DNA from 4 places in the Methylibium sp. genome. Region 1 is predicted to be linked to each of the others. Evidence: predicted binding sites of a transcription regulator. Region 1 holds the regulator's gene; each other region holds the start of a gene.

Region 1 (7,699 bases):
GGCAATGCCGGCTTCATGCGCGAGCAGGTCTGCAAGTACATGTGCCCCTATGCGCGCTTCCAGAGCGCGATGTTCGACCACGACACGCTGATCATCAGCTACGACACCGCGCGCGGCGAGCCGCGCGGCTCGCGCCCGCGCAGCCTGGCGCACGACGCGCTGGCGGCCCAGGGCAAGGGCGACTGCATCGACTGCACGCTGTGCGTGCAGGTCTGCCCGACCGGCATCGACATCCGCCAGGGGCTGCAGTACGAGTGCATCGGCTGCGCCGCCTGCATCGACGTCTGCGACGGCGTGATGGACAAGATGGACTATCCGCGCGGCCTGATCCGCTACGCGACGCAGAACGGCCTGGCCGCCGGCCGCAGCACGCTGGACTGGCGCCGGGTGTTCCGTCCGCGGGTGCTCGTGTACAGCGTGATCCTGCTGCTGGTCTCGGGCGGTTTCGTTGCCAGCCTGGCACTGCGCAGCCCGGTGCGGGTCGACGTGGTGCGCGACCGTGGCACGCTGGCGCGGCTGGTCGACGAAGGGCGCATCGAGAACGTCTACCGTCTGCAGGTGATGAACGCGACCGAATCCGCGCAGCGCTACCGCGTGGCCGTGAGCGGCATCGCCGGTGCCCAAGCGCAGGTGCGCGGCGAGGTGCTGCTGGCGCCGGCCGAGTCGCGCTGGGTGCCGGTGGCCGTGCAGATCCCGCCGCAGACGGCCGCGGCGCTGGGGCCGGGCGCGCACCCCTTGCGTTTCGAGCTCACACGCGAGGTCGACGGCAGTCAGCCGGCGTTCAGCGTGGTCGAGAAGTCCACTTTCGTCGTGCCGCGCTGAGTGCGGTACGCTGCTCACCAGGAGAGTCTCCATGGCACAGACGAACGCAAAGATCCTGGCGCCCTCCCCGGCAGCGCAGCTGCCGTGGTGGCGCGAGCCCATGCTCTGGCTGGTGCTCGGCGGGCCGCTCGTGGTGGTGGTGGCCGCCATCGCCACCGCCGTGATTGCCGTGCGCGGCAGCGACCCGGTGCTCAGCCGCGCGAGCGAGTCCCTCGACAGCAGCACGCCTGCGGTGCAGGCACGCAACCACGCGGCCACGCCCAGGGCGCCGCACTAGGGCCGGCCGGGACACGCCATGAGGCAACGCACGTTGTGGATCGCCTGGCCCTCGTTCATGATGGCTGGCGTGCTCGAGATGCTGGTGTTCAGCGCCGCCGATCCCGCCGACTTGAGCGGCTGGGTCGGCAGTGCGTTGCAGAGCGTGTCACCGGCGGGTGTGTACACGCTGGCCTTCTTCAGCTTCTGGATCGTGTGCGCGCTCACGTCGATGCTGACGCTGCTGCTGGCGACGCCGGAGCCCGAGGGAACCGAGCCGCGCCGCTGGCCCTGAGTGAGCGGGGGCCTCCGCGCTCGGGGGCTCAGCAGGGGCCGTTGACGAGCCGGCGCAAGCCGGCTTCGTCGAGCACGCGGATGTCGCGTTGCTTCACTTCGAGCAGCCCCTCGTCCTGGAACTTCGAGAAGGTGCGGCTCACCGTCTCGAGCTTGAGGCCGAGGTAGCTGCCGATCTCCTCGCGCGTCATGCGCAGCACCAGCGACGAGGCCGAGAAGCCGCGCGCCTGCAGCCGCTGCGTCAGATTGAGCAGGAAGGCGGCGAGCCGCTCCTCGGCGCGCATGCTGCCGAGCAGCAGCATCACGCCGTGGTCGCGCACGATCTCGCGGCTCATGATCTTGTGGAACTGGTGCTGCAGCGGTGTCGACTCGCGCGAGAGCGTCTCGAGCTGCGTGTAGGGGATCTGGCAGACCTGCGAGTCCTCGAGCGCCACGGCGTCGCAGGCATGGCGGTCGGTGCTGATGCCGTCCAACCCGAGCAGCTCGCCCGCCATCTGGAAGCCGGTGACCTGGTCGCGTCCGTCGTCGGCCGAGACGCGGGTCTTGAAGAAGCCGGTGCGTACCGCGTAGAGCGACTCGAAGCGATCACCGGCGTGGAACAGCGCGTCGCCGCGCTTGACGGCACGGCGGCCACCCACCAGTTCGTCGATCCGGTCGAGGTCCGCATCCGACAGGCCGACCGGCAGGCACAACTCGCGCAGGTTGCAGCTCGAGCAGGCAACCTTGAGCGCTTCGATGCGGATGGGTTGTTCCATGCGGACCATTATGGGTGCGCGCTCGGCGTGAGCTCCGCAAGGCGCGTCAGCGGGTGTGTCCGGGGCAAGTTGCATGATCGGCCTCAAGATGAGTGCAGATTGTCCGGGCCCGTCGACCCCGGGGCTTGATGCAGATCAAGTGCAGGGCGCTGGGCGCTGGGCACAGTCTGGGCATGTCCAGCACTCCCACGACCGCCAAGCCGGCGCCCGCCGCACCGACCGAGGAGCTTCTGAGCCGACTGGACGCGGGCGGGCCGCGCTACACCTCCTATCCCACGGCGGACCGCTTCGTCGAGGCCTTCGGTCCCGCCCAGTACCGGCAGGCGTTGGGGCAGCGCCGCAGCGGCCCGCAGTCGGCCGGTGCGGTGGGCGGCAGTTCACCGCTGTCGCTGTACGTGCACGTTCCGTTCTGCGAATCGGTCTGCTACTACTGCGCCTGCAACAAGGTGATCACGCGCCAGCACCGGCATGGCGCGGAGTACCTGGAGTCGCTCGGACAGGAGATCGCGCTGCACGTGGGCGCGCTCGGCCCGGGGCAGCGCGTGAGCCAGCTGCACCTCGGCGGCGGCACGCCGACTTTCCTCAGCGACGGCGAACTCACGCAACTGATGTCGCTGCTGCGCGCGGCCTTCGACGTGCAGACGCAGGCCGAATGTTCGATCGAGGTCGACCCCCGCACCGTCGATGCCGGGCGGCTGGCGCACCTGAAACACCTCGGCTTCAACCGCCTGAGCTTTGGCGTGCAGGACTTCGATCCTGCCGTGCAGCAGGCGGTGCACCGCATCCAGCCGCAGGAGCAGGTCTCGGCACTGATGGCCAGTGCCCGCGCGCTGGGCTTCGATTCGATCAACATCGACCTGATCCACGGTCTGCCGAAGCAGACGCCGGCTTCGCTGGCACGCACGGTGGAGCAAGTGGCCCGGCTGCGGCCGGACCGCGTGGCGCTCTACGGCTACGCGCACCTGCCGCAGCGCTTCAAGCCGCAGCGGCGCATCCATGCGCAGGACCTGCCCGGCACGGCGCAGCGTGTCACGATGCTGTCGAACGCGATCGCCGGCTTCCTGGAGCACGGCTACGACTACATCGGCATGGACCACTTCGCGCTGCCGACCGATGCGCTGGCGACGGCCAAGCGCCAGGGGCGGCTGCACCGCAACTTCCAGGGCTACAGCACCCAGCCCGACTGCGATCTGATCGGCCTGGGCGTGTCGGCGATCGGTCGCGTCGGTGCGACCTACAGCCAGAACGCCAAGTCGCTGCCGGAGTACCAGGACGCCTTGCGCGCCGGCGAACTGCCGGTGGTGCGCGGCCTCGTGCTGACGCGCGACGACGTGGTGCGCCGCTCGGTGATCATGGCGCTGATGTGCCAGGGCCGGGTGGTGTTCGAGTCGATCGAGCTGGCCCATCTGCTCGACTTCAGGCGCTACTTCGATGCCGAGCTGCAGCGGCTCGAGCCGCTGGTCGGGCAGGGCCTGGTCGAGATCGACGCCGACGCGATCCAGCTCACGCCGCTGGGCTGGTACTTCGTGCGTGCGGTGGCGATGGTGTTCGACCGCCACCTGCAGGCCGATCGCGACCGCGAGCGTTATTCGCGGTTGATCTGAGACAAGTGCGCGGGGTGCGGCAATGAGCCTCGCACTGATCACGACCGGCCTCGTGCTGGGTCTGGCCGGCAGTCCGCACTGCGTTGCGATGTGCGCCGCACCCTGTGCGGCCGTCGAGCGGGCCTGTCCCGGCGCGCGCCCGTGGCAGGCTGCGGTGTCGCTGCAGCTCGGACGGCTGCTGTCCTACGGCAGTGCGGGGGCCCTGGTGGCGGTGGGCGCCGGCTGGCTGGCCGAGATGTTCCAGGCCACCGCCTGGCTGAAACCCTTGTGGACACTGTTGCAGGCGGCGGTGATGGTTTTCGGCCTGTGGCTGCTGCTCACCGGCCGCATCCCGCGCGTTGCGCTGGGCCGCCTCACGGCACCGCTCTCGGCCGTGCCGATGCTCGGGCCGCTCCCGGCCATGGGGCGGGTGCGCCAGCGCGGCTGGGCCTGGTCGGGGGCCGTCGGCCTGCTGTGGGCGGCCTGGCCTTGCGGCCTGCTGTACTCGGCGCTGGTCGTCGCCGCGCTGGCCGACGGGCCGCTCGCCGGTGCGGCGGTGATGCTGGCGTTCGCGCTCGGCGGCGCGCTGGCCTTGTTGCTGGGCCGCAGCCTGCTGGGCCGCCTGGGCCGCGGCGCGGGCGCCGTGCGCTTGGCCGGGGTGCTGCTGGCCGCCGCTGGGGCGTGGGCGATGTGGCACCAGCTGACCGGCCCGGGCGGGCCGTGGTGCATTGCGGCCTAGGACCATTGACCGTCCGGTATTGCCCTGGCACTCCCCTGTGCGCTGCGCAGAGCGGCATCGTTCGCTGCAGTGCACGATGCCTCGCCTAGAATCGAAGTCACCCCTCCTGTTCCTCTCGAACCCCCACCCAGCGGAGACGCAAGTCCATGTACCAGCACATCAAGGTGCCTGCCGACGGCCACAAGATCACCGTCAATGCCGATTTCTCGCTCAATGTGCCCGATCAGCCCATCATTCCCTACATCGAGGGCGACGGCACCGGCTTCGACATCACGCCGGTGATGATCAAGGTGGTCGACGCCGCGGTCGCGAAGAGCTACGGCGGCAAGCGCAAGATCCACTGGATGGAGATCTACGCTGGCGAGAAGTCGACCAAGGTCTATGGCCCCGACGTCTGGCTGCCCGAAGAGACGCTGCAGGTGCTGAAGGAGTACGTGGTGTCGATCAAGGGCCCGCTGACCACGCCGGTGGGCGGCGGCATCCGCTCGCTCAACGTGGCGCTGCGCCAGGAACTCGACCTCTACGTCTGCCTGCGCCCGATCCAGTATTTCGAAGGCGTGCCGAGCCCGGTCAAGGAGCCGCACAAGACCAACATGGTGATCTTCCGCGAGAACTCGGAAGACATCTACGCCGGCATCGAGTTCGAGGCCGAGAGCGAGAAGGCCAAGAAGCTCATCAAGATCCTGCAAGAGGATTTCGGCGTCAAGAAGATCCGCTTCCCGAACACCTCGGGCATCGGCATCAAGCCCGTGTCGCGTGAAGGCACCGAGCGCCTGGTGCGCAAGGCGATCCAGTACGCGATCGACAACGACAAGCCCAGCGTGACCATCGTGCACAAGGGCAACATCATGAAGTTCACCGAGGGCGGCTTCCGCGACTGGGCCTACGGCCTGGCACAGAAGGAATTCGGCGCGCAGCCGATCGACGGCGGCCCGTGGTGCAAGTTCAAGAATCCGAAGACCGGCAAGGACATCACCGTCAAGGACTCGATTGCCGACGCCTTCCTGCAGCAGATCCTGCTGCGCCCGGCCGAGTACTCCGTGATCGCCACGCTCAACCTGAACGGCGACTACGTGTCCGATGCGCTGGCGGCGCAGGTCGGCGGCATCGGCATCGCCCCGGGCGCGAACCTGTCGGACTCGATCGCGATGTTCGAGGCCACCCATGGCACCGCGCCCAAGTACGCCGGCAAGGACTACGTCAACCCGGGCTCCGAGATCCTGTCGGCCGAGATGATGCTGCGCCACATGGGCTGGACCGAGGCGGCCGACCTGGTCATCTCGTCGATGGAGAAGTCCATCCTGTCGAAGAAGGTCACCTACGACTTCGCGCGCCTGCTGGACGGCGCCACGCAGGTCAGCTGCTCGGGCTTCGGGCAGGTGATGATCGACCATATGTGAAGCTGCTACCTGGCGTCTCATGACGTCTCGTAAGCCATTGATTTTCCTTGTGAATTTCGAGGAATTTCGTTTTTCTGCGTCTCACTGGTAATCGCGAAATCCCGCCAATTTGGAGAGAATTTTGGAGGGACAGAGGGGGAGAAATCCTCCAAATTCCTCCATTTGTAGGATTCGCAAACCGAGCTAGCGAGACCGTTCATGAGGACATCCCGGTACACCCTTTCTCCGACCCGCATCAACAACGCCAAGCCGAAGCCGTACAAACTGAGCGATGGCGGGGGTCTGTATGTGCATGTGAGCCCTGCGGGCCTGAAGACTTGGCGCTACCAGTACCGTTTCGGCTGTACCCGCGTCGAGGTGACCATCGGCAAGTACCCCGAGGTGGGCGTCGCCGACGCCAGGGATCGGCACTTTGAGTGCTGATCCCGGAGCGAGGTCGATCCGGCTCAGGCCAAGCGCAAGGAGGTGGACGAGCGCAGGCAGCGGGTCCAGGAGACCAAGAAGCCGACAGGCCACGCGCAGACCGTCGTCGGACACGCCGGCAAACTGGTAGCCCGCGACGTTCGGGAACGCATTGAGCGGCGGCGTGACCAGCGTGTCCACGCCCGTGGTCAGATTCTTCACCCGGATCGGTGGATGGATGCTGGGGTTCTGCAATGTGTAGACCACCGTGTTGGCGTCCGGCGTCCGGCGTCCGGCGTCCGGCGTCAGGGCAAGGCAGAACTGTGTGCCGGCCACCACCCGCGTGACGCCGTTGCCGTTGAAGTTCTTCAAGTAGATGTCCGCCGCGAGGGGTGTGACGTCGCTACTCACCAGCGTGTCCGACGACGAGGTGAACAAGACCTTGCCCCCGTCGGCCGACACGCCGCAAATTTGGCCGTCGACCGCCTAGCCGGAGGCACCGGCCGAGGCCAGTGCCAGGGTGGCGTCGGTCGCGGGTGCCGGTGCGGGAGGCGGCGGCGCGGGCGTGCGGCGCGCCAGCGCGGTAGCGCGTTCGGCGTCGAGCGCCGCGGCCGAATTTTGATCGGCGGCATCGTCGCCGCCTCCACCGCACGCGGCGGTGCCGAGCAGCACGGCCAATGACGTGAAGGCCAACGCGAAACGTCTCGCAGATGAATGCACGGTGAATCTCCTGGGATCTGGCAATAGCTCCAGCGACGGATTCTTGGAGCCCGCCGCGCAGAAGTCCTCACCAAACGATCGCGGCAAATCGTCAGACCGCGGGCAACACCGTCTGCCGCCGCTCATGCAGGACCGCGAATCGAATCGCTGAGCACTGCGTGAGAAATCGGTGAGGACTTGCGCCGACGCACGAAACATGATGAGCGCTCGAAGCCTCGGAACCGATCATGAATACTCTTCGACGCCACCTTTTGCTCGCAGTGGCCGCCACTCTGGCGCCCCTTGCCGCGTTGGCCGCAGGGCCAGCCAATCTCGACGCCCGCGGCGTCGCAATCCATGGCCACGACCCGGTGGCCTACTTCGTCGAAAGCAAGGCGGTCATGGGCAAGGCCGAGTACAGCGCCATCGCCGGCGCGGCCACCTACTGGTTCGCCAGCGAGGCGAACCAGCAGCTCTTCAAGGCCGACCCTGCAAAGTACGAGCCGCAGTACGGCGGCTACTGCGCCTACGGTGTCGCCCAGGGCTACAAGCCCGACATCGACCCGACAGCCTTTCGCATCGTCGACGGCAAGCTCTATCTGAACCTCAGCCCCGCCGTCCAGAAGCGCTGGCAGGCAGACATCCCGGGCTTCATTGATCGTGCGAGTCAGAACTGGACTTCGCTGAAGGGCCAGTGATCGCCAACGGCTGAAAGCGCAGCCACCCATCCCACTTCATCCACCACTGGAG
Region 2 (7,699 bases), 2.1 Mb from region 1:
GTGTCGCGGCCGCCCCGGCGCTCGGCGGAGCGCCGCTCAGCCGTTTTTTCGCGGGCGCACGGCGCGCGCGGTGGCCCGCTTGCGGGTCCGCGCCGCTTGCGCGCGCAGCGCGGCTTCGAGCGCGAGCCGGGCCCAGGGGCGCAGTGCCTCGGGCGACTCGGTCGCTTCGTCGGGCGGGGTCCGGTAGCTCATCGTCGCGGTCCTGACGACGCCGTCACGCAGGCTTTCATAGACGAACGGGCGGGTGCCGGCGGCCTGCCACTGCGGCAGCGTCTGCGCGTCGGTCTTCAGGTAGAGCTGCTCGGCGGCGATCAGCCCGATCATCAGGCCGTCGAGGTAGAGACCGTGGCCGCCGAACATGCGCCTCGCATGGGCCGCACCGAGCGGCGCCAGCAACTCGACGCAGTGGGCGGCGAACTCGTTGTGCGGTGGGGCCATCGCCACAGTGTAGGCAGTGCCGGCGCACCGGGCCTGCACCGCGGGGCAAAATCGGTGCAGTCTTCCCACGCCAGCCAGCCACAGCCTGCCCATGACCCTGCCCTACGACCCGATGAGCCTGCCGCGCGACAAGGCGCAGTTGCGCCGGATGCTGCAGTCCGAGCGCCAGAGCCTGCTCGATCGCCAGGAGCGCGCCGAACAGTTGCAGGGCGTGCTGCGCGTCTGGCTGACGCAGCGCGACGACGTGACGCTGGGCGCCTACTGGGCGATCAAGGGCGAGTTCGATGCGCTGCCCGCCTTGCACCGCTGGACCGAGGGTGCCGGCCACGGCACCGGCGACGGGCCGCCGCGCCGCATCGGCCTGCCGGTGATGAACCGCCAGACCAGGCAGCTGCGCTTCCACCAGTGGTATCCCGGCTGCCCGATGGAGGAGGATGCCTACGACATCCCCAAGCCCAAGGGCACCGACCTGCTGATGCCCACGCTGTTGCTGGTGCCCTGCGTCGGCTTCGGGCCGAAGGGGCTGCGCCTGGGCTACGGTGGCGGCTTCTACGACCGCACGCTGGCGGCGCTCGAGCCGCGGCCGTTCACCGTCGGCATCGGCTACCGGCACGGCTACATCGAGTGGCTCGAGGCCGAGCCGCACGACATCCCGCTCGACGCGATGCTCACCGAGGACGGTGTGGCCTGGTCGCGCGAGGACTGAGGTCATGGATCCCCCGGCTGCGGCGTACCGCAGCCTCCCCCCGCGGGGGCTCGGCCGGCTTGGGGCGGCCCGGCGCTCGGCCGGGGTGCCTGCCCCGTTCCCCGGAGCCTCAGAAGCGCCAGCCCACCCCCACGCCGATCAGCACCGGATCGATCTTGAAGGTGCCTGCCTTCACGCCGTTGGCCGACACGTCGGTGCGGATCTGCACCTTCTTCACGTCGAAGTTGAGCACCAGCTTGTCGGTCAGCGGCACGTCGAAGCCGGCCTGCAGCGACAGGCCGAAGCTGTTCTTCTCGATGCTGAACGGCGCCGGCAGGTCGATCGACGAGAAGCGCGTGTAGTTGATGCCCGCGCCGACATAGGGCTGGAAGGCCGCGCCGGGCAGGAAGTGGTACTGCAGCGACAGCGTCGGCGGCAGGTGCTTGAGTTCGCCGATGCGTGCGCCCCCAGCGCGGACCTCCTGCTTCTGCGGATAGGTCAGTACCAGTTCGGTCGCGATGTTGGGCGTGAAGAAGTAGCTGAAGTCGATTTCGGGAAAGGTCTTGTTGTCGATGGACAAGCCGACACCGGTGCTGTCCTTGTTCGCCGAGTCGAGATGCAGGGCGCGCACGCGCACCAGCCAGTCGCCGCCGGCCGGCGCGGCCGCGGCGACGCCGCCGAGCGCAGACAGGACGAGGGCGGCGAGGATCTTCTTTTCCATGAGCTTCACTCCGATGACGCGGGGAGCTTCCCGCCTGCGCATTGCAGATCGCGCGGTCCTGCCGCCTCTTGCGCCATGTCAACCGTCGCCGGGCGTGCCGCGCCCGGCGCGCCGAACTTCTGAGGCAGATCAATCGGGCGCGTTGCGGTGTGGACGCGGCGCTACAGTGCACGCACACCCTTCCGTGGAGCAGCGATGGCCCGTTCGTCCGCCTACCTGAAGACCTACCGCGTCGGTCGCAAGCTCAGGCTCAAGGACATCGACCCCGGCGCCCGGCCCGCCGCGAGCAGCAGCCGCGAGGCCGACGACGCGCGGCTGGCCGAGCTGGCGATCGAGGTCGACCGGCTGCAGGACCTGCTCTATGCCAACGGCCAGGCCGGTGCGCCGCCGAAGCTGCTGCTGGTGCTGCAGGGCATGGACACCTCGGGCAAGGACGGCACCGCACGCTCGGTGTTCCGCCAGTGCAGCCCGCTCGGGGTGCGGGTCGCGGCCTTCAAGGCGCCGACCGAGGTCGAGCGCGCGCACGACTTCCTGTGGCGCGTGCACGCCGTGGTGCCGCGCGCCGGCGAGGTGGCCGTCTTCAATCGCAGCCACTACGAGGACGTGCTGGTGCCGTTCGTCGAAGGCTGGATCGACGCCGACGAGCGCGCCCGGCGGCTCGCTCACATCAATACCTTCGAGCGCCTGCTGCACGACAGCGGCACGACGATCGTCAAGTGCTTCCTGCACATCTCGAAGGACGAGCAGCGGTTGCGCCTGCAGGCCCGCCTCGACGACCCGGCCAAGCGCTGGAAATTCCAGCCTGGCGACCTGGAGACGCGCGCGAAGTGGAAGGCCTACCTCGCCGCCTACGAGACCGCGCTGGTGGCGACCTCGACCGCCTGCGCGCCCTGGCACGTGGTGCCGGCCGACAGCAAGAGCAACCGCAACCTGATGATCGCGACGCTGGTCGTGCAGGCCCTGGCGGGCATGAAGCTCAAGGCACCGAAACCCGACTTCGACCCGGCAGCTATCCGGATCGTGTGAGCTCCGCCGCGCGCCCTCCCGCCGCGTTGACGGGTGCGGGCATGCACGGGAGGTGATTCGCGCGCGAGCGCCGCGCCTCAGGCCAGACCGAGCCGGCGGCAGATCTCGAGCACCGGCGCCGACTGGTTCATCGCGTAGAAGTGGAGGCCCGGCACGCCGGCCGTGCGCAGCTGGTCGACGAGGTCGGTCACCACGTCCAGGCCGAAGCTCTGGATCGACGCGCGGTCGTCGCCGAAGGCCTCGAGCCGCCGGCGGATCCACCGCGGGATCTCGGCGCCGCAGGCTTCCGAGAAGCGGATCAGCTGCGAGGAGTTCGTGATCGGCATGATGCCCGGCACGATGTCGATGTCCACGCCGAGCGCGTGTGCATCGTCGACGAAGCGGAAGTAGGCATCGGTGTTGTAGAAGTACTGCGTGATGGCGCTCGAAGCACCCGCCTTGGCCTTGATGGCGAAGGCCAGCAGGTCGGCCTGCGGGCTCTTGGCCTGCGGGTGGGTCTCCGGGTAGGCGGCGACCTCGATGTGGAAGTGGTCGCCGGTCTCGGTGCGGATGAACTCCACCAGCTCGCTCGCATAGCGGAACTCGCCATAGGCGCCGTAGCCCGACGGCAGGTCGCCGCGCAGCGCGACGATGCGCTTCACGCCGGCGTCCTTGAACTGCTGCAGCGTCGTGCGCGCCACCGCCCGCGTGGTCCCGAGGCAGCTGAAATGCGGCACGCCCTCGACGCCGTCGGCCCGGATCGCCTGCACCGTGGCCCAGGTGCCCTCCTGCGTCGAGCCGCCGGCCCCGTAGGTGACCGAGCAGAACTGCGGCCGGACCGCATACAGCGCGCGGCGCACCGCGGCCAGCTTCTCGGCGCCTTCGGGCGTCTTCGGCGGGAAGAACTCCAGGCTCAGCGGGAGCTTCGACTTGCTGTTCATCAGATTCACTCCGGTCTCCGGGGCTGTGCCCGGATGAAGAATTCTCGGTTGCCGTCGCCCCCGGCGACGGCGCTGTCGATCCAGTCGATCACGGCCAGGCCGAGCTGCCGGCAGGCCTCGCGCAGCTTGCGCTCGACCTCGGCATAGGAGGCCGCGCTTTTCACCAGCCCGCCCTTGCCGATGTCCTTGGGCTGCAACTCGAACTGCGGCTTGACCAGCGCGAGCAGCGTGCCACCGGCCGCCAGCAGCGGCACCAGCGCCGGCAGCACCGTCGTCAGCGGGATGAAGCTCAGGTCGGCGACCACCACATCGAAGCCGGCCTGCGGCATCGAGGCGCCGAGCGCCTCGCGCGTCAGCCCGCGCGCATTGAGGCCCTCGATCGCCGTGACCCGGGCATGCCCGCGCAGCGACGGGTGCAATTGCCCGCGGCCCACGTCGACGCCGACCACCCGCGCCGCGCCGCGCGCCAGCAGCACCTCGGTGAAGCCGCCGGTGCTCTGGCCGACATCCAGCGCCGTGCCGCCGGCGACATCGAGCCCGCAGTGCGCGAGCGCGCCGTCGAGCTTGAGCCCGGCGCGCGAGACCCAGCGCAGCTCGGCGTCGTCGGTGACGCGCAGCTCGGTGGCCTCGGCCAGGTCTTCGCCCGACTTGCGCAGGCGCACCCAGTCGGCCGCTGCACGCCGCTCGACCGCGCCGCGGTCGATCAGCCGCTGCGCGGCCGAGCGCGTCGGCGCGAGGCCGCGCTGAACAAGAAGCTGATCAACACGTGGCATATGGATAAACCGAGTAGACGCCGCGGATCCGGTTCCGCCGGTCCGCCAGCGTCGCCCCGTGGAGGGGGAGCGGCACAGCCGCAACGGGGGTGGGGGTCAGTACCGATAGGTGTCGGCCTTGTACGGCCCCTGCTTCGGCACGCCGATGTACTCGGCCTGCTCGTCGGTCAGCTCCGTCAGCATCGCGCCGACCTTCTTCAGGTGCAGGCGCGCGACTTTCTCGTCCAGGTGCTTGGGCAGCACGTAGACCTTGCCCACCTCGTAGTAGTCGCTGTGCGTGAACAGCTCGATCTGCGCGATCGTCTGGTTCGCGAAGCTCGACGACATCACGAAGCTCGGGTGGCCGGTGGCGCAGCCCAGGTTCACCAGGCGGCCCTTGGCGAGCAGGATGATCTTCTTGCCGTCCGGGAACACCACATGGTCGACCTGGGGCTTGATCTCGTCCCACTCGAGCTTCTCGAGCGATGCGACGTCGATCTCGTTGTCGAAGTGGCCGATGTTGCAGACGATGGTCTCGTCCTTCATCGCCGCCATGTGCTCGTAGCGGATCACGTTCTTGTTGCCGGTGGCGCTGACGAAGATGTCGGCCTTGTCGGCCGCGTACTCCATCGTCACGACCTTGTAGCCTTCCATCGCGGCCTGCAGCGCGTTGATCGGGTCGATCTCGGTCACCCACACCTGGGCCGACAGCGCGCGCAGCGCCTGGGCCGAGCCCTTGCCCACGTCGCCGTAGCCGGCTACACAGGCCACCTTGCCGGCGACCATCACGTCGGTCGCGCGCTTGATGCTGTCGACCAGCGACTCGCGGCAGCCGTAGAGGTTGTCGAACTTGCTCTTCGTGACCGAGTCGTTGACGTTGATCGCGCGGAACAGCAGCGTGCCCTTGGCCGACATCTCCTTCAGGCGGTGCACGCCGGTGGTCGTCTCCTCGGTCACGCCGATGATCTGGGCGCTCTTGCGGCTGTACCAGGTCGCGTCCTGCGCCAGCTTGGCCTTGATGGCGGCATAGAGGCAGGTTTCCTCTTCGCTGGTCGGCTTGCTCAGCACCGACGGGTCCTTCTCGGCCTTCTTGCCCAGGTGCATCAGCAGCGTCGCGTCGCCGCCGTCGTCGAGGATCATGTTCGGGCCTTCACCCTCGCTGCCTTTGGCGCCGAACTCGAAGATGCGGTGGGTGTAGTCCCAGTAGTCGGTGAGGTTCTCGCCCTTGTAGGCGAACACCGGCGTGCCCTGGGCCACCAGCGCGGCCGCGGCGTGGTCCTGCGTGGAGAAGATGTTGCACGAGGCCCAGCGCACCTGCGCGCCCAGCGCCTGCAGCGTCTCCACCAGCACGGCGGTCTGGATCGTCATGTGCAGCGAACCGGTGATGCGCGCGCCCTTGAGCGGCTGGCTCTTCGCGAACTCCTGGCGGATCGCCATCAGACCGGGCATCTCGGTCTCGGCGATCTTGATCTCCTTGCGGCCCCAGTCGGCGAGCGACAGGTCGGCGATGACGCTATCGACGTCGGTCGGTCGGGTGGCGGGCTTGATGACAGCGCTCATATCTCTCTCCGGTTCAACGACAGATGAACCGCAGGGGCCGCGACCGAAGGGGAGGGGAGATGCCACTCACCGCGCGTGACGAACCTGCGGGTGAGCGCCGTTGCCTTGGGGAAGGTTCCGAGCCTGGCCGTCGCGCCTGAACAGGCCAACGGTTGCAACGCTCCTCGGAAGCCGGCATTGTAGTCGCGGCGGGATTCCCCGCCCGGATCGGGCGCACGGCAGGCAGCCCTGCGGCGACAATCGCACGTTGTTCGCGCCGGCCCTTCCCGCCAGCCCCGGTGCGCCGCCTTGGAGTCTTCCCGTGTCCCTCTCCCCCGACGCCAGCCCGTTGTCCGGCGAAGTGCGCCGCCGCCGCACCTTCGCGATCATCTCCCACCCCGACGCCGGCAAGACCACGCTGACCGAGAAGCTGCTGCTGTTCTCGGGCGCGATCCACATCGCCGGGTCGGTGAAGGCGCGCAAGGCCACGCGCCACGCCACCTCCGACTGGATGGAGATCGAGAAGCAGCGCGGCATCTCGGTCGCCAGCTCGGTGATGCAGATGCTCTACCGCGACTGCGTGATCAACCTGCTCGACACCCCGGGCCACAAGGACTTCTCCGAAGACACCTACCGCGTGCTGACCGCGGTCGACGCGGCGCTGATGGTGATCGACGCGGCCAACGGCGTGGAGCCGCAGACGCGCCGGCTGATCGAGGTCTGCCGCCAGCGCGACACGCCCATCATCACCTTCGTCAACAAGATGGACCGCGAGGGCAAGGAGCCGCTCGCGTTGCTCGACGAGATCGAGCAGGAGCTCGGCATGCCCTGCGTGCCGATGACCTGGCCGGTCGGCCAGGGCAAGGCCTTCGGCGGCATCGTCGACCTGCGCAAGCAGCAGATGCGCCTCTTCAAGGCCGGCGCCGACAAGCGCAGCGACCAGACGGGCGCGGGCAGCGACGAGATCGTGCCGCTGACCCAGTCCGACAAGCTGCGCGCGCGCTTCGGCCACGACTACGAGCAGGCCGAAGGCCACATCGAGCTGCTGACCGCCGCCGCGCCGGCCTTCGACGAGGCAGCCTTCGTCGCCGCCAAGCAGACGCCGGTGTTCTTCGGCTCCGGCGTCAACAACTTCGGCGTGCAGGAGGTGCTCGATGCGCTGGTCGACCTGGCGCCGCCGCCGGCCGCGCGCCACGTGACGCGGGCCGACGGCAGCGAGCACGAGGTGCCGCCGCAGTCGCCCGGCTTCTCGGGCGTGGTGTTCAAGGTGCAGGCCAACATGGACCCCTCGCACCGCGACCGCATCGCCTTCGTGCGCGTCAACTCCGGGCGCTACACCGCGGGCATGAAGCTGCGCGTGCAGCGCACCGCCAAGGAGCTGCGGCCGACCTCGGTGGTCACTTTCCTGTCGCAGCGGCGCGAGGCGGTCGACGAGGCCTATGCCGGCGACATCATCGGCTTCACCACCCACGGCGGCGTGCAGCTCGGCGACACCATCACCGACAGCGAGGCGCCGGCCGGCTTCGGCAGCTACACCGGGCTGCCGTTCTTCGCGCCGGAGCTGTTCCAGACCGTCGAGCTCGCCAACCCGATGAAGAGCAAGCAGCTCCAGCAGGGC
Region 3 (7,699 bases), 1.1 Mb from region 1:
GCTCAACGGCGGGCAGGGCATGCTGAACCTCGGCGCGTCGGTGCCGCTCACCTGGCTGCAGGTGGTGTGGACGCCCAGCGGCCCCGGTGCGATCGCCGGCAGCAGCTACGTCGACACCGGCCGCAGCGTCGCGGTGCGGCCGAGCTGGCCCGGTGGCAATTCGCCGGTCACGGTGGAGGTGCGTACCGAGGCGAGCGCGCTGGCCGGCGGCGGCCTGCCCTCGCGCTACGACTTTCGAGGCCAGCCGCAGCCCGAGGGCAGCGTCGAGCGTGCCGGTCTGCTGACCACGGTGCAGCTGCCGCTCGGCGAATGGATGACCGTCGCCAGCGACGGCGGCAGCGAGCGCCGCAGCGAGCGAGGCGTGCTGTCCAGCGCCGAGATCGCACGCGAGCGCCGCTACGTCGTGCAGATGCGCGTCAGCGTGCCCTGACGCGCTGCGGTGCGAGCCGCTGCTGTCGGTGCGCACGCACGGGGTCGGCCCGGATGGAAGTCAGGGCCGGCGCATACGCTGTGGCGAGACCGGCCCGTGGTGGCACACGCCTTGCGCCGCTTCGTGCATGGAATGCTCCCACGCCCATGCCGGCGACACGCTCACCCGGGGGGCCGCCGACAGGTCCCCCGGTGGGCGTCTGCTGCCCGCCGGCCCGGCCGCGCCGGCGCCGGCCCGGCGCCACGACGGCGCGCCGTGGCAGGACCGGCTCACGCTGCTGCTGGAGTCGACCGGCGACGGCATCTTCGGCATCGACGTCGATGGCTGCTGCACCTTTGTGAACCGCGCCGCCGCCCAGGCCCTGGGCTACCGCACCGAAGAGGTGCTCGGGCGCAACATGCACGCGCTGATCCACCACTCGCACGGTGACGGCACGCATTACCCCGAGGCCGACTGCCCGATCTTCAACGCCTTCCGCCGGGGCCTGCCCTGCCGCATCGATCATGAAGTGCTGTGGCGCGCCGACGGCAACCCCTTCCAGGCGGAGTACTCGTCTCACCCCATCGTCGAGGCCGGCGAGGTGCTGGGTGCGGTGGTTACTTTCGTCGACATCACCGCGCGCAAACAGGCCGAAGAGCAACTGGTGCGCGCCAAGCGCGAGCTCGAGCGCACCAACGACCGGCTGGAGCAGCGCGTCGCCGAGCGCACCCGCGCGCTGAGCGATGCGCTCGCGCAGCGGCGCCAGCTCTCGGCCTACCTCGAGACGGTGCGCGAGCAGGAGCGCACCCGCATCGCGCGCGAGATCCACGACGAACTCGGCTCGTTGCTGGTGGCGCTGAAGATGGACGTCAACTGGCTCGACAAGCGCGTCGCCGATCGCGCGCCGCTGGCCGCCAAGTGCGGGGGCATGGGGGCGCTGATCGACACCGCGGTCGACAAGGTCGGCCGCATCATCACCGACCTGCGCCCCAGCATCCTCGACCACCAGGGCCTGTGGGCCGCGCTCGAGTGGCAGGCGCAGGAATGGCTGGAGAGCGCCGAGCTGCAGGCCGACCTCCAGGTGCACGTGGCCGCCGGCGTCGCGCCGCCCGAGGGCGGTCTGGCGATCGCGGTGTTCCGCATCTTCCAGGAGCTGCTGTCCAACATCGCACGCCATGCGCGGGCGCGGCGCGTGAGCATCCGCATCGCGGTCGACGCGCCGCCCGAGCCGGTGCTCTACCTCGACGTGCGCGACGATGGCGTCGGCACCACGCCCGAAGCGCTGAACGGCCCGCGCAGCTACGGCGTGATGGGCATGCGCGAGCGCGCGGCCCACTTCGGCGGGCGCCTCACCATCGACAGCGCGCCGGGACAGGGCACGCAAGTCAGGCTGATGATGCCGCTGGCGCAAGAGGAGGGGGCGGCATGATCAAGGTGATCATCTGCGACGACCATGTGATCGTGCGCCAGGGCATCAAGCAGATCCTGGCCGACGCCGGCGACATCGCGCTGGCCGGCGAGGCCGGCAACGGCCCCGACGCGATGGCACTGGTGCGCTCCGGTGCCGCGGCCGGCAGGCTGCCCGACGTGGTGCTGCTCGACATCGCGATGCCGCAACGCGACGGCCTCGACGTGCTGAAGGCGCTGAAGGCCGAGTTCCCGAAGCTGCCGGTGCTGATGCTCAGCACCTACCCCGACCGCCAGTACGCGGTGCGCAGCCTCAAGCTCGGCGCGGCCGGCTACCTGAACAAGAGCGCCGACAGCGAGCAGATGATCGACGCGATCCGCAAGGTGGCGAAGGGCAGGCTCTTCATCACGCCCAGCGTTGCCGAGCAGCTGGCCGGCGCGGTGCGCGCCGGCAGCGGCACGAAGAAGGGCCGGGGCGACGACGATGCCCCACTGCACGAGCGCCTGTCGCACCGCGAGTACCAGGTGTTCCGCCTGCTGGCCGCGGGCAAGAGCGTCGGCGAGATCGCCGAGCAGCTGGTGCTGTCGCCCAACACCGTGAGCACCTACCGCGCGCGCATCCTGGAGAAGACCAGCGTGCGCAACGACGTCGAACTGGCGCTGTACGCGGTGAGGCAGGAGTTGATGCCGGCCTGAGGTTCGAGGCGTTCACCGGCCGCCCTATCGGCGGTCAGACACCCAGGCCCTGATCGACATCGGCGGTTGCCGAGGATTCGCCATTCGGAAAGCGCCCGGAACGGCGGGCAGGGGGCATGAACGTCGGCAACGTCAGGCGTCGCCCTTCGCGCAGTGCGCGGGTGATCTCCTCGACGGGCAGTGGCCGCGAGAAGTAGTAGCCCTGCATCTCGTCACAGCCGTGGGCACGCAGGAAGTTGAGCTGCTCCTCGGTCTCGACGCCTTCGGCCACGACCTTGAGCTTCAGGCTTCGCGCCAGGTTGATGATCGCCAGCGCGATGGTCGCACCGTCGGCATCGGTGGTGACGTCGCGGATGAACTCACGGTCGATCTTCAGCGCATCGAGCGGGAAGCGCTTCAGGTAGGCGAGGCTCGAATAGCCGGTGCCGAAGTCGTCGACCGACAGCCGGATACCGCGGGCCTTCATGTCCCGCAGTGCTTGCACGGCCGCTTCCGAGTCGCTCATCAGGCTCGACTCGGTCAACTCGAGTTCGAGCAGGCCCGGGTCGACCTTGCTCGATGCCAGGATGTCGCCGATCACGGCGGCGAGATTCTTCTGCCGGAACTGGCGCGCCGACAGATTGACCGCGACCGGCGGCGGTGACAAGCCTTCAGCCCGCCACCGGGCGATCTGTGCGCACACCGTCGCGACGACCCATTCACCGACCGGGAGGATCAGACCGGTGTCCTCGAGGATCGGAATGAAGTCGCCGGGCGGCACCAGGCCGCGCCCCGCCGGCTGCCACCTCAGCAGCGCCTCCATGCCGCTGATCTCGCCGGTTGCGAGCCTGACCTTGGGCTGATAGTGCAAGAGATACTCGCCGCGGTCGAGCGCGCCGCGCAGCTGGGACTCGGCGCGCATGCGCGCGAGGGCGAGCTCGTTCATCTGCGGCATGTAGAACTGGTAGGCGTTGCGGCCGGACTCCTTGGCCCGGTACATCGCGGTGTCGGCGTTCTTCAGGAGCGTGTCGGGTTCGCGTCCGTCGATCGGGTACACGCCGATGCCGATGCTGGCCGACACATAGACCTCGTGCACGCCGAGCTGGAACGGTGCGGCAAGCGAGGCGACGATCTTCTGCGCGACCAGGGCGGCGTCATCGGGGCGCGCCAGGTGCGCCAGCGCGACGGCAAACTCGTCGCCGCCGAGTCGACCGACGGTGTCGCCCGGGCGCACCGCGCACCGCAGGCGCTCGGCGATCTCGACCAGCAGCAGGTCGCCGACGGCATGGCCGAGGGTGTCGTTGACGTTCTTGAACCGATCGATGTCGACGAACAGCACGCCCACCGGCAGCTTGTCCCGCTCCGCGACGATCAGCGTGTGACCGAGCCGGTCCAGGTACATGCTGCGATTGGGCAACTCGGTCAGCGGATCGAACTGGGCCAGGTAGGTCAACCGGTCTTCGGTGTTCTTGCGCTCGATGGTCGCGGCCAGCGTGTTCGACACGCTCTGCACGAAGTCGGCGTTCTCGGCACTGAAGCAGCCAGGCTCGCGCGAATAGGCGCCGATGACGCCGTAGGCGCCGCCGCCGCCGCAGACCAGCACCTCCACGGCGCTGCGCACGCCGTGTGCCTGCAGGATGGCGGAGCGCTGGAAGCGCGTCTGGGACTCGAAATCGCCAATGACGATCGACTCGCGCGCACCGAGGATGAAGCGGTCCTGCGTCTCGGCCGCGGCATCGAAGCACGGCTCGCGCAGCCACGTTTCGGACCAGCCTGTACCGGCCACCTGGACCAGCGTGCGGTCATCGGATCCTGCCTCCAGCAGCCGGCAAAGATCGACCTTCAATCCTTGCTGCACGATCTCGATCGCCTGCGACATCAGTTCGGGCAGCGGCGGGTTCTCCAGCGCGAACTGGCCGAAGCGCGCCAACAAGCCATGCTTCACCGTCTGTCTTTGCAGCGCGCGCTCGACATCCTTGCGCGTCGTGATGTCGCGCGCCACCTTGGCGATCAGCCAGGCGCTTCCCACGCGCACGGCGCGGCGGCGCACCTCGACCGGCACCCGGGTGCCGTCGGCGCGCTGCAGGCGCGTCTCGAAGGTGTCGCCGCTCACGTCGCCGGCAATCAGCGCCTGCCACGAGGTCTCGAGCTCGTGGCGAGTGGTCGAGAACAGGGTTTCGGGGGCTATCGCCAGCAGGTCTGCCCGCGAGTGGCCATACATCTGGCATGCGGCGCCATTGACGTCGACCAGCGCCATGCGACTGACGTCGATCAGGAAGATCGCGTCGGCCGTCGCTTCCATCGCGGCGCCGAATCGCCGCAGGCCCTGATCGCGGCGACGGCGCTCCGTGATGTCCTGGTGCGCGATCACGAACAGGTCGCATTCGCTCCCAAAGCGCGTGACGGCGGCTTCGAACCAGCGTTCGTCCGCCGGCGAAGGGCCTGGATACTCCATCGAGAAACGCTCGCGCCGGCCGGCCAGCACCTGGCGAACCCCCGCCGCGAACGCATGCGTCCAGTCCACCTCCGGCCCGGTGGCACTGTCGCAGGTGCCGAGATAGTCGCTTCCTTCCACCGCCTGCCGCGGGCGCCCGCTGTCGGCCGCCGCGCGCAGGCGCCATGCGCGATTGACCGCGCACACGATGCCGTGGCGGTCGACGACGCAGGCATGCTCGGACAGCGCGTCGACCGTTGCCCACGCCAGCGAGTCACGTGGCGAGGCGCCAGCGTTGCTGGCGAGAACGGGGGCGGCGATGGACATTCGGGTTCAGCGGCAAAGGGGAGTCTGGCTGGGCGCGGCGACCGCCCACCGTCGCTATATCGGCAAGTGCCCGGCGCGATTGAGCGCGGCTGCGCCGCCCAACGCCTTGCTGACTCGTTACACGGCGCTCGGTGCCCCGCCGTCGAGGCGGGGCGGGCGGTTTCCTGCCCCGCGGGGCCACACGCGCAGCATTGATCGAGGTCAACGGGCGGCGAGCCCCGTCGCGGCGGCGTGTCGTCTGTGCGAGAGTCCGGCGTCGTCACAGCGCGGTTCGCGATCCGCACGTCCCGCATGAAGATCACCTTCCTCGGCGCCGCCGATACGGTCACCGGCTCCAGGCATCTCGTCGAGCTCGGCGGTGCGCGCGTGCTGCTCGACTGCGGCCTGTTCCAGGGCTACAAGACGCTGCGCGAGCGCAACTGGGCGCCGCTGGCGGTGCCGCCGGCGCTGATCGACGCGGTGGTGCTGAGCCACGCCCACCTCGACCACTGCGGCTGGCTGCCGGTGCTGGTGAAGCAGGGCTTCAAGGGCACGGTGCACGCCTCTGCCGCCACACGCGACCTGGCCGAGGTGCTGCTGCTCGACAGCGCGCACCTGCAGGAAGAGGACGCACGGCGCGCCAACCGGGGCGGTTGGTCGCGCCACCAGCCGGCGCTGCCGCTGTACAGCGTCGCTGACGCCAAGCGCGCCATCTCGAGGATCGTGGCGCTGCCGGCCGGCCGCAGTGTGCGCATCGGCGACGCGCGAATCGAGCTCACGCCTGCCGGCCACCTGCTGGGTGCGATGTCGGTGGGCGTGCGCGCGAACGGCCGCACGCTGGTGTTCTCGGGCGACCTGGGGCGCAGCGACGACCTGCTGATGCCGGCGCCTGGCCGCGTGGCGCAGGCCGACGTGCTGCTGATCGAGTCGACCTACGGCAACCGCCGGCATCCGCGCGACGACGTGCAGGCGCAGCTGGGCGAGATCGTCCGCGCCACGGTGCGGCGCGGCGGCAGCGTGCTGCTGCCGTCGTTCGCGGTCGGCCGTGCGCAGGCGCTGCTGCTGGTGCTGCAGCGGTTGAAGGCGGCCGGCGAGATCCCGGCCGACCTGCCGGTCTTCCTGGACAGCCCGATGGCGAGCACCGCGACCGCGCTCTACCAGCACCATCGCAAGCTGTTGCGCATCGCACCGCGCGAGGCCGGCACGCTGACCGACGGCGTGACGCTGGTCGCGGGGCCCAAGGAGTCCGAGCGCCTGACACGCCAGCGCTGGCCCAAGGTCGTCATCTCGGCCAGCGGCATGGCCACCGGCGGGCGCGTGCTGTACCACCTGAAGGCGCTGGCGCCCAACCCGCGCAACCACATCGTCTTTCCCGGCTTCCAGGTCGGCGGCACGCGCGGTGCGGCGCTGATCGGCGGCGCGCGCGAGGTCAAGATCCACGGCGAGTACATCGCGGTGAAGGCCGAGGTCAGCCACCTCGAAGGCTTCTCCGGCCATGCCGATGCCGACGGGCTGATGGACTGGCTGCGCGGCTTCGCGTCGCCGCCGGAGCGGACCTTCGTCGTCCACGGCGAGCCCGCGGCGGCCGACACGCTGCGGCTGCGCATCCAGGACGAGCTGGGCTGGCGCGTGTCGGTGCCGGAGCACGGGGCGACGCTGGAGGTGTGAGCTTGGACGCGCTGCCGGACGGGGTCCTCGGGCTGGCGGTCGCGCTGGGCGCGGGCCTGCTGATCGGCATCGAGCGCGAACGCCGCAAGGGCCGCGGCGACGACCGCGAGGCCGCGGGCCTGCGCAGCTTTGCGGTCGCGGCGGCCACCGGCGGCCTTGCCCAATGGCTGCCGGTGCCGGGGCTGGTGGTGGCCGGGGCGGTGCTGGTGGCGGCACTGGCCGCGCTGTCGTACGGGAGAAGTCGCTCGCGCGATCCGGGGCTGACCACCGAACTGGCGCTGTTCACCACCTACCTGATCGGCGTGCAGTCGGTGCTCTCGCCCGCGCTCGGGGCGGCCTGCGGCGCCGGCCTCGCGGCGCTGCTGGCGGCGCGTGAGCGGCTGCACCGTTTCGCGACCCAGCTGCTGAGCGACCAGGAGTTGCATGACGGACTGCTGCTGGCCGCGTTGGCGCTGATCGTGCTGCCGCTGGTCCCGTCGCGGCCGCTCGAGGCATTCGGTGGCATCAGTCTGAGGCCGCTCGTTGCGCTGGTGCTGTTGATCATGGCCATGCAGGCCGGCGGTCAGGTGGCGCTGCGCTGGCTCGGTGTGCGCGGCGGCGTGCTCGTGTCGGGCTTCGTATCGGGATTCGTCTCGAGCACCGCGACCGTCGCATCGTTCGGCAGCCGCTCGCGCGCGCAGCCGGCGCAGACGGCGGTGCTGGCCGGCGCCGCCGCGCTCTCGGCGGTGGCCACCTGGCTGCAGGTGCTGGTGATGAGCGCGGTGCTGTCGCCGCCTGCCGCCGTCGCGCTGTTCCCGGTG
Region 4 (7,699 bases), 1.3 Mb from region 1:
GAAGGGGCTGGTCGAAACGGCCGAAGGCGGCACGCTGTTCCTCGACGAGATGGGCGACGTGCCGCTGGCCATGCAGGTGAAGCTGCTGCGCCTGATCGAGTCGGGCAGCTTTCGCCGCGTGGGCAGCATCGAAACCCAGCAGGCCAACTTCAGGCTGGTCGCGGCCACGCACAAGCCCTTGCAGCAGATGGTGGCCGACGGGCGATTTCGCCAAGACCTCTACTACCGCATCAGCGCCTTTCCGATCCACCTGGCGCCGCTGCGCGAGCGAGCGGCCGACATCCCGCTGCTGGTCGATTCGTTTCTGCAGCGCGGCGGCAGTTCCAAGCACCGCGTGTCGGTGCAGCCCGAGGCGATGGCCCGGCTGCAGGCGCACGATTGGCCGGGCAACATCCGCGAGCTGCGCAACGTGCTCGACCGGGCGAGGCTGTTCGCCGATGACGGCGTCGTGCGTGCCGAGCACCTGCCGGAGACGTTCGACCGCGGCCTGGCGCGTCCTGCGGTCACGGCGCCTGCCGCCGGCCCGGCGTTGTCCCGCGCCGAGGCCGACGACGCCGAACTGAAACGGCTGGTGGCCACCGCGACCTGCACACGGCGCGAACTGGCTCGGCAACTGGGCTTGAGCGAACGCACGCTCTATCGCCGGCTCAAGGCGGCGGGCCTGGCCTGATCGGGGCCGTTGCCAGCGGCCCCGGCGGTGCGATGCGCAGCCTCGGCGCTGCAAACGCGGCAAGCGGGAAGCTCCCTGTTGGCTGCCACTTGACAGGACGCGACTGCCACGTTGGCAGCAACGGCCGACCTCGGCATGAGTCCATTCGCCCGCGTCGCGCAGTGCCGCTTCCCTGTGGAATCGGCGAGGTTTGCGCGCGTGGCTCGCGGTATCCGTTCATTGGCACGGAACTTGGGGTGACGAGGGACACGACCCACGATGAGCGCCGCCTGTTGCGCCGGCTCGTCGCTGATCGAATCGATACCCAACGGCAAGGAGCCGACGATGGACCAGAGCCTTCCCCTTCCCACGCCCGGCGCCACGCCAGGTGACCTCGAACGCCGCTACTGGCTGCTGGCCACCGGTGCGGCAGGTTGCGCGGCCGCAGCGGCCACGGCCGTTCCGTTCGTCTCGACCTTCGCGCCCAGCGAACGCGCCAAGGCGGCGGGTGGGCCGGTCGAGGTGGACCTCTCCGACATCCCGCCCGGCGGCACCAAGACCGTGGAGTGGCGCGGCAAACCCGTCTGGATCGTCCGGCGCACGTCGGAGATGCTGGCCGCATTGCAGGGCCATGACGCGCAACTCGTCGACCCGCAATCGGTCAGGGAACAGCAGCCGGCCTATGCCAGGAACGCGGCACGGGCCGTCAGGCCCGAAGTGTTTGTCGCCGTCGGCATCTGCACCCACCTGGGCTGCTCGCCCGGCGCGGTGCCGGCCGGTACCGCCAACCCGAGCCTGCCGGCCGACTGGCCGGGCGGCTTCTTCTGCCAGTGCCACGGCTCGACCTTCGATGGGGCAGGGCGTGTGTTCAAGAACAAGCCGGCACCGACCAACCTCGAGATCCCGCCGTACCGCTACGCGAGCGACACGCGCATCCTGATCGGCGACGACAGCGCGGCCTGAAGGACGAACGACCAGCGGTCGTTCAGGACTTCAAGCGGGCAGCGGCTTCACTGTCTTCACGGATGTGCTTCAGGAAGTAGCGAATGAAGAAGACACCCATGCCGAGCATGAAAGTGATGCCCGCCAAGCTCATCAGTCCGACGTCCGACGTGAAAAGGTCTTTGAGGGCATGCATCGAGATCTCCTTGTCACCAAACACCGATCTGATTGAGCGCTCGAATCAGCGGTGATACCTTGTCATGCGTCAACAGGTATCGACGACGGCCCCATCGACACACTCGCGCAACAAGGCGGTGGCGGCAAGGCCGGTTCAGGCGGCGTTGCGGTCGAGCCGCCAGGTCTGGACGCGCAGGGCCAGCCAGGCGCCGCTCACGATCCCCGCCACCGCGAGACAAGAACCCGCCGACAGCAGCGAAAGGCCGCTGATGCCCTGGCCGATGGAGCAGCCCATCGCGGTCACGCCGCCGAAGCCCATCAGCAGGCCGCCGAGAAGATGGTTGCCCATGTCTTCGGCGTTGCGGAACGACTCGATGTGAAACTCCTTGCGGATCACGGCGGAGGCGGCGCTGCCCAGCAGCACGCCCAGGGTGACCGTCACGCCGAAGCTTGCCGCGTTGTTGCGGTCCGACCAGAGCGTCAGCAGGTCCAGGCTGTGAGCGATCGGCGCGGCGAAGGTCAGCGCTTCGGGACGGTGGGAGTAGGTTCCCAGCCAGGCAGCCTCGAGCGTGTCGGGGTGTTCGGGGATGAAGCCGAGATGTCCGGTGAGTGCCCAGGCCACCGGCACCAGCAGTCCGACCAGCACGCCGCCGATCCAGTGGCTGCGCTCCATGCCCGCACGGGCGCGCCACAGAAGCACCACGGCCGACGCCAGCACGAGCGCGAGCACCGCCCAGCGCAAGGCGGCCGGCGGCGCACCGATGAGCGGCGACAACATCGACCCGAGGTCTTGTGGATGCGCGAGCTGGATGCCTGCGGCATCCAGGACGCGAACTCGGGGCTCGGCCAGCACGCCGCGCAGCGTCATCTGCGCCGCGATCGCGGCCACGATCAGGGTCACCCACGACTTCAGGCTGCCGGCCCCCGCCTTCACCAGGCTGCGCTGCGGGCAACCGGAGGTGAGGACCATGCCGTAGCCGAACAACGCGCCCCCGGCCAGGTAGGAAAGCCAAAGGAAGCGGTCGCTCCAGGCCACCGTGCGGGTCGCATCCAGCCACTCCATGCCGATCAGGCTCAGGGTGCAGGTCGCGGCGACGGCCACCGCCAGGATCCACATCATCAGCCGCGCCGTGCCGCCGTAGGTGAACCAGTCGGCCAGCGCGCCCATGGTGCAAAAGCGCGTGGCCTGCGCCACGGCACCCAGTGCCACGCCGACCATGAGGCCGCCCCAGAGGACCGTTTGCGCGGCGGCATAGGGGCTCAGGGGAAGGGCCATGACATGTCTTCGGGTTCGGTGGAGAACGGCTGGCAACGTGGGCCGGATCGGCTGACGATGATGCCCCAGGTCGACGGGGCCGCGTACGCGAGGCCAAGACGTTCGCTCCGCATTGCGGGTTTGTCCGTAGCTTCTATGCATCGCAGAATGCTTATATTTGTCTAGCCGCATAAATAGATTCAATGCCGTTCGGCGCTGCGACACCCCGAACCGGGCGTGCGACAGCGCCACGGCAGTTCGACAGGAGACCCTCTTGGATTCCGAGCCCCGATATTCCGGCCGATTGCTCAAGGCGCCGGAGAACTTTCTCGACGCCCCCGGCGTTCGGCAGGTGTTCGCCGAGGCCAAGTCCGGGCGGCGCGATTTCATCCGCAAGGCATTCGCCGCCGCGGGTGCGGCGGTGGCCGCGCCGCTGGTGGCGGCTCAGTCCAATCCCGTCGCGGCCGATGGCGGGGACCCCGACATCCTCGAGTTGCCGGCACATTCGCGCGGCCTCGGCCAGGCAGTGGTGACCGACGGCTACGGCAAGCCGTCCAAATTCGAGACCAACGTTCAGCGCCGGCCGAGTCCGGGGCTGACGCAGACCACGCAGGCGTCGGTCTCGTTCGCGCCGCTGCAGTCGCTGTTCGGTATCGTGACGCCGAGCGGCCTGCACTTCGAGCGCCATCACCAGGGCTGGTGGGACATCGACCCGTCCAAACACCGGCTGATGGTCAACGGCTCGGACGACAAGATCCTGAAGAAGCCCATGGTCTTCACCATGGACGAACTGATGCGCCTGCCGACCGTGAGCCGCTTTCACTTCATCGAGTGCGGCGCCAACACCGGCATGGAGTGGGGCAACGTGGCCGTGCCCACCTGCCAGTACACGCACGGCATGCTCAGTTGCAGCGAGTTCACGGGCGTGCCGCTGAAGATCCTGCTCGACATGGCCGGCGTGGACTACAGGCGCGGGCGCTACGTGCTGGCCGAAGGGGCGGACGGCTCGTCGATGACGCGCACCGTGCCGATGGAGCTCATCGAAAGCGGTGAGGTCATCGTCGCCTACGGCCAGAACGGCGAGATGCTGCGCCCCGAAAACGGCTACCCGCTGCGGCTGGTCGTGCCGGGCGTGCAAGGCGTCAGCTGGGTCAAGTACCTGCGCCGCATCGAGGTGGGCGACCAGCCCTACGGCACCAAGGACGAGGTGATCCACTACGTCGACCTGATGCCGGGCGGCCTGCACCGCCAGTATTCGAGCACGCAGGAATGCAAGAGCGTGGTCACCACGCCGTCCGGCGGGCAGGTGCTGCTGGACAAGGGCTTCTACAACATCAGCGGCCTGGCCTGGTCGGGGCGCGGCAAGGTGAGGCGGGTGGACGTGTCGGTCGACGGGGGCCGCAACTGGCGCAGCGCACGCCTCGAGACGCCGGTGCTGAGCAAGTGCCTGACGCGCTTCAACCTCGACTGGGTATGGGACGGCAAGCCGGCGCTGATCCAGAGCCGCGCGATGGACGACACCGGCTACGTGCAGCCCACCGGCAAGCAACTGCGTGCGGTACGGGGCACGCGGTCGATCTATCACAACAACTCCGTGCAGAGCTGGCTGGTGCAGGAAAGCGGCGAGGTGAAGAATGTCCAGTTGTCGTGAGTCGACGCGCCGGGCCGCCTCAAGCCCGACTCGCTCCTGCGGGCGGCGAGCGACGGCGGGCGTTGCGGGGACCGTTCGGACCGCGCTGGCCGCCGCTGCGCTGCTCACCCTGGGTGGCCTGGGCCTGGCGCACGCCCAGGCAACTTTTCCCGGCATCGGCCGTGACGCGACCTTGAAGGAGGTGGCCGCCTGGGACATCGACGTGCGCCCCGACTTCAAGGGCCTTCCGCCAGGCTCCGGTTCGGTTGCCCAGGGCATGGACGTGTGGGAGAGCAAGTGCGCTTCCTGCCACGGCGTGTTCGGCGAAAGCAACCAGACCTTCTCGCCGCTGGTGGGCGGCACGACGGCCCAGGACATCCGGACCGGTCGCGTGGCCCGGCTGACGGACTCCGCCTTCCCGGGTCGCACCACGCTGATGAAGGTATCGACGCTGTCGACGCTGTGGGACTACATCAACCGGGCCATGCCCTGGACGGCACCCAAGTCGCTGAAGCCCGACGAGGTGTATGCGGTCACGGCTTACCTGTTGAACCTGGGCGGGATCGTGCCCGACGACCTCACCCTGTCGGACCGCAACATCGCCGACGTGCAGAAACTGCTGCCCAATCGCAACGGCCTCACGACCGATCATGGGCTGTGGCCGGGCAAGGGCATGGGCAATGGCGGCAAACCCGACGTGAAGGTTGCCGCCTGCATGAAGGACTGTGCGGCGGAGCCGAAGGTGGCATCGTTCCTGCCCGACTTCGCTCGCAACGCACACGGCAACCTGGCCGAGCAGAATCGCAGCGTCGGCGCCCAGCACGGCGCCGACACCACGCGGCCGCCGGCTGCAACCCCCGCGCAGGCCAGGCTGACCGTGGCCGCTGCGACGACTGCCGCTCCGGCCCCGGCTCCGGCCGACAGCGGCGCGGCAGCGGCCATGGCGCTGACGCGGAAGCACACCTGCGTGGCCTGCCATGGCGTCGAGAACAAGATCGTCGGCCCCAGCTTCCACGATGTCGCGAAGAAGTACGGCGACCGCGCCGACGCCGTGTCCTACCTGGCGGGCAAGATCCGCTCGGGCGGATCGGGCCTGTGGGGCTCGATTCCCATGCCCGCGCAAACGCTGAGCGAGGCCGATGCCCGGACGATCGCACAGTGGCTCGCCGCAGGTGCGGCCAAGTGAATGCCGGCGGTACTCGCACCAGGGATGGCCCCCATCGTCGAAGCAATACGCTTCATTGGTATTTACAGATAAAGGAGACCTTCATGCAAACCCGTCGAGAGATGCTTTCCCGATCCGCCCAGCTTGCCGGGATGCTGGCGGCGCTCGGGATGCTCCCGGGCGTGGCAATGGCTCAGGCCGCGGGCTACAACACCGCCGCCTTCGACGCCAAGACCATGGCCGACCTGATGAAGTCGTTGGGCGCGGGTGCTCCGGTGCAAAGCAACGACGTGACGATCACCGGCCCCGACATCGCCGAGAACGGCGCCGTCGTGCCGGTGGGGGCGTCGACGGCACTGCCCGGCGTCAGGCGCGTGCTGCTGCTGGTCGAGAAGAACCCGTCGATGCTTTCGGCGATGTTCGATGTGAGCGACGCAGTGGAGGCCAACTTCTCGACGCGCGTGAAGATGGGCCAATCCTCGAACGTGTTCGCCGTCGCGATGATGGCCGACGGCAAGGTCCTGTATGCCGCCAAGGAAGTGAAAGTCACGCTGGGCGGCTGCGGCGGCTGAGCGCCGCACCGCCGCCCACCCACCAACCGTTCGAGGAGAGACACCATGGCAGATCCGATGCGCATCCGCGCCCAAGCCGCCGGCGACAAGACCACCGTCCGCGTCCTGATGGCCCACGAAATGGAGACCGGCCAGCGCAAGGACGCGGCCGGCAAGACCATCCCCGCCTGGTTCATCCAGGAGGTGAGCGCGCAGCTCAACGGCAAGACGGTGATGACGGCCCAATGGGGTCCTTCGGTCGCAAAGAACCCGTTCCTGCAGTTCAACGTCAAGGGTGCGAAGGCCGGCGACAAGATCGGCATCGAGTGGGTGGACAACAAGGGCGACAAGCGCACTGACGAAGCCACCGTTTCCTGATCGCGCGAGCCCACGACAAGAGGACGAGGAGACCATGCGAAACACCCTAGTGATCAGCGCGCTGCTCGCAGCGAGTTGCGCCGCCGTGGCGCAGCAGAAGTCCGCGGCCGACGGCATCGCCGAGTACCGCGCCATGTTGGCCGACGGCAACCCCGCGGAGCTGTTCGAGGCCAAGGGCGAGGAGCTCTGGAAGAAGAAACGGGGCCCGAAGAACACGTCCCTGGAGCAGTGCGATCTCGGCAAGGGCCCGGGTGTCGTGAAGGGCGCCTTCGTCGAACTGCCGCGCTACTTTGCCGACACCGCCCGGGTGCAGGACCTCGAATCGCGCCTGTTGACGTGCATGGAACGGCTGCAGGGCTTCGATGCGGCAGCGATCGCCAAGACGCCTTTCGGCAAGGGTGAGCAGGTCAGCCTCGAAAGCCTGACCGCCTGGATCTCGGCGGAATCCCGCGGGCAGAAGTTCAACCTGCCGCAAGCCCACGCCGACGAGCGCAAGACCTACGAACTCGGCAAGCGCGCGTTCTTCTATCGCGGTGGGCCGTACGACTTCTCCTGCGCCTCGTGCCACGGACAGCCCGACAGGCGCATCCGCCTGCAGGACCTTCCCGAGCTGACCAAGAACCCGGGCGATGGCGTCGGTTTCGCGGCCTGGCCGGCTTACCGGGTCAGCAGCGGCGAGTTGTGGAGCATGCAGCGGCGCCTGAACGACTGCTTCCGCCAGCAGCGTTTCCCGTACCCCGGTTATGCCTCGGACGTGACCATCGCGCTCGGCGTCTACATGGGCGTGAACGCCAAGGGCGCCGAGTCGATCGCGCCGGCCCTCAAGCGCTGAAGGAGCACCCCATGAAGAACAAGAGAACGACCCTCCTCGCGGCAGCAGCGTTGGCCGCGGCGCTCGTCGCGGGCTGCACTTCGATGGCGCCCACGCCCGACTACGACGCGCTGGTGGCGC

Evidence for each region. The regulator FNR, encoded in region 1, switches genes on or off when oxygen is low (the NO sensors DNR and NnrR bind a similar motif). The targets are predictions, from matches to a motif close to TTGATNNNNATCAA.
Region 2: ACQY9S_RS13930 (OmpW/AlkL family protein) is a predicted target of FNR. The motif match lies at 1,964-1,977, and genes of this name have one in related genera.
Region 3: ACQY9S_RS18730 (MBL fold metallo-hydrolase RNA specificity domain-containing protein) is a predicted target of FNR. The motif match lies at 5,444-5,457, and genes of this name have one in related genera.
Region 4: ACQY9S_RS08790 (DUF3149 domain-containing protein) is a predicted target of FNR. The motif match lies at 1,847-1,860, and genes of this name have one in related genera.

Annotation. Positions count from the first base shown of each region.
Region 1 is NZ_OZ257250.1:591,157-598,855, forward strand. Features, by position in the region: gene ccoG (cytochrome c oxidase accessory protein CcoG) at 1-822, shown strand, start outside; gene ACQY9S_RS02755 (hypothetical protein) at 854-1,099, shown strand; gene ACQY9S_RS02760 (hypothetical protein) at 1,118-1,372, shown strand; gene fnr (fumarate/nitrate reduction transcriptional regulator Fnr) at 1,401-2,126, opposite strand; gene hemN (oxygen-independent coproporphyrinogen III oxidase) at 2,300-3,730, shown strand; gene ACQY9S_RS02775 (sulfite exporter TauE/SafE family protein) at 3,753-4,448, shown strand; gene icd (NADP-dependent isocitrate dehydrogenase) at 4,595-5,848, shown strand; gene ACQY9S_RS02785 (Arm DNA-binding domain-containing protein) at 6,047-6,271, shown strand; gene ACQY9S_RS02790 (hypothetical protein) at 6,737-6,970, opposite strand; gene ACQY9S_RS02795 (YHS domain-containing (seleno)protein) at 7,198-7,647, shown strand; gene ACQY9S_RS02800 (hypothetical protein) at 7,684-7,699, opposite strand, start outside.
Region 2 is NZ_OZ257250.1:2,977,220-2,984,918, reverse strand. Features, by position in the region: gene ACQY9S_RS13940 (TfoX/Sxy family protein) at 37-438, opposite strand; gene ACQY9S_RS13935 (5-formyltetrahydrofolate cyclo-ligase) at 530-1,144, shown strand; gene ACQY9S_RS13930 (OmpW/AlkL family protein) at 1,254-1,844, opposite strand; gene ACQY9S_RS13925 (polyphosphate kinase 2 family protein) at 2,040-2,870, shown strand; gene metF (methylenetetrahydrofolate reductase [NAD(P)H]) at 2,948-3,790, opposite strand; gene ACQY9S_RS13915 (TlyA family RNA methyltransferase) at 3,796-4,563, opposite strand; gene ahcY (adenosylhomocysteinase) at 4,660-6,102, opposite strand; S-adenosyl-L-homocysteine riboswitch at 6,188-6,274, opposite strand; gene ACQY9S_RS13905 (peptide chain release factor 3) at 6,404-7,699, shown strand, end outside.
Region 3 is NZ_OZ257250.1:4,001,593-4,009,291, forward strand. Features, by position in the region: gene ACQY9S_RS18710 (hypothetical protein) at 1-430, shown strand, start outside; gene ACQY9S_RS18715 (PAS domain S-box protein) at 558-1,838, shown strand; gene ACQY9S_RS18720 (response regulator) at 1,835-2,512, shown strand; gene ACQY9S_RS18725 (EAL domain-containing protein) at 2,547-5,252, opposite strand; gene ACQY9S_RS18730 (MBL fold metallo-hydrolase RNA specificity domain-containing protein) at 5,544-6,899, shown strand; gene ACQY9S_RS18735 (MgtC/SapB family protein) at 6,896-7,699, shown strand, end outside.
Region 4 is NZ_OZ257250.1:1,882,532-1,890,230, reverse strand. Features, by position in the region: gene ACQY9S_RS08800 (sigma-54 interaction domain-containing protein) at 1-670, shown strand, start outside; gene petA (ubiquinol-cytochrome c reductase iron-sulfur subunit) at 995-1,612, shown strand; gene ACQY9S_RS08790 (DUF3149 domain-containing protein) at 1,635-1,787, opposite strand; gene ACQY9S_RS08785 (YeeE/YedE family protein) at 1,923-3,044, opposite strand; gene soxC (sulfite dehydrogenase) at 3,298-4,674, shown strand; gene ACQY9S_RS08775 (c-type cytochrome) at 4,658-5,839, shown strand; gene soxY (thiosulfate oxidation carrier protein SoxY) at 5,923-6,390, shown strand; gene soxZ (thiosulfate oxidation carrier complex protein SoxZ) at 6,436-6,747, shown strand; gene soxA (sulfur oxidation c-type cytochrome SoxA) at 6,782-7,579, shown strand; gene soxX (sulfur oxidation c-type cytochrome SoxX) at 7,591-7,699, shown strand, end outside.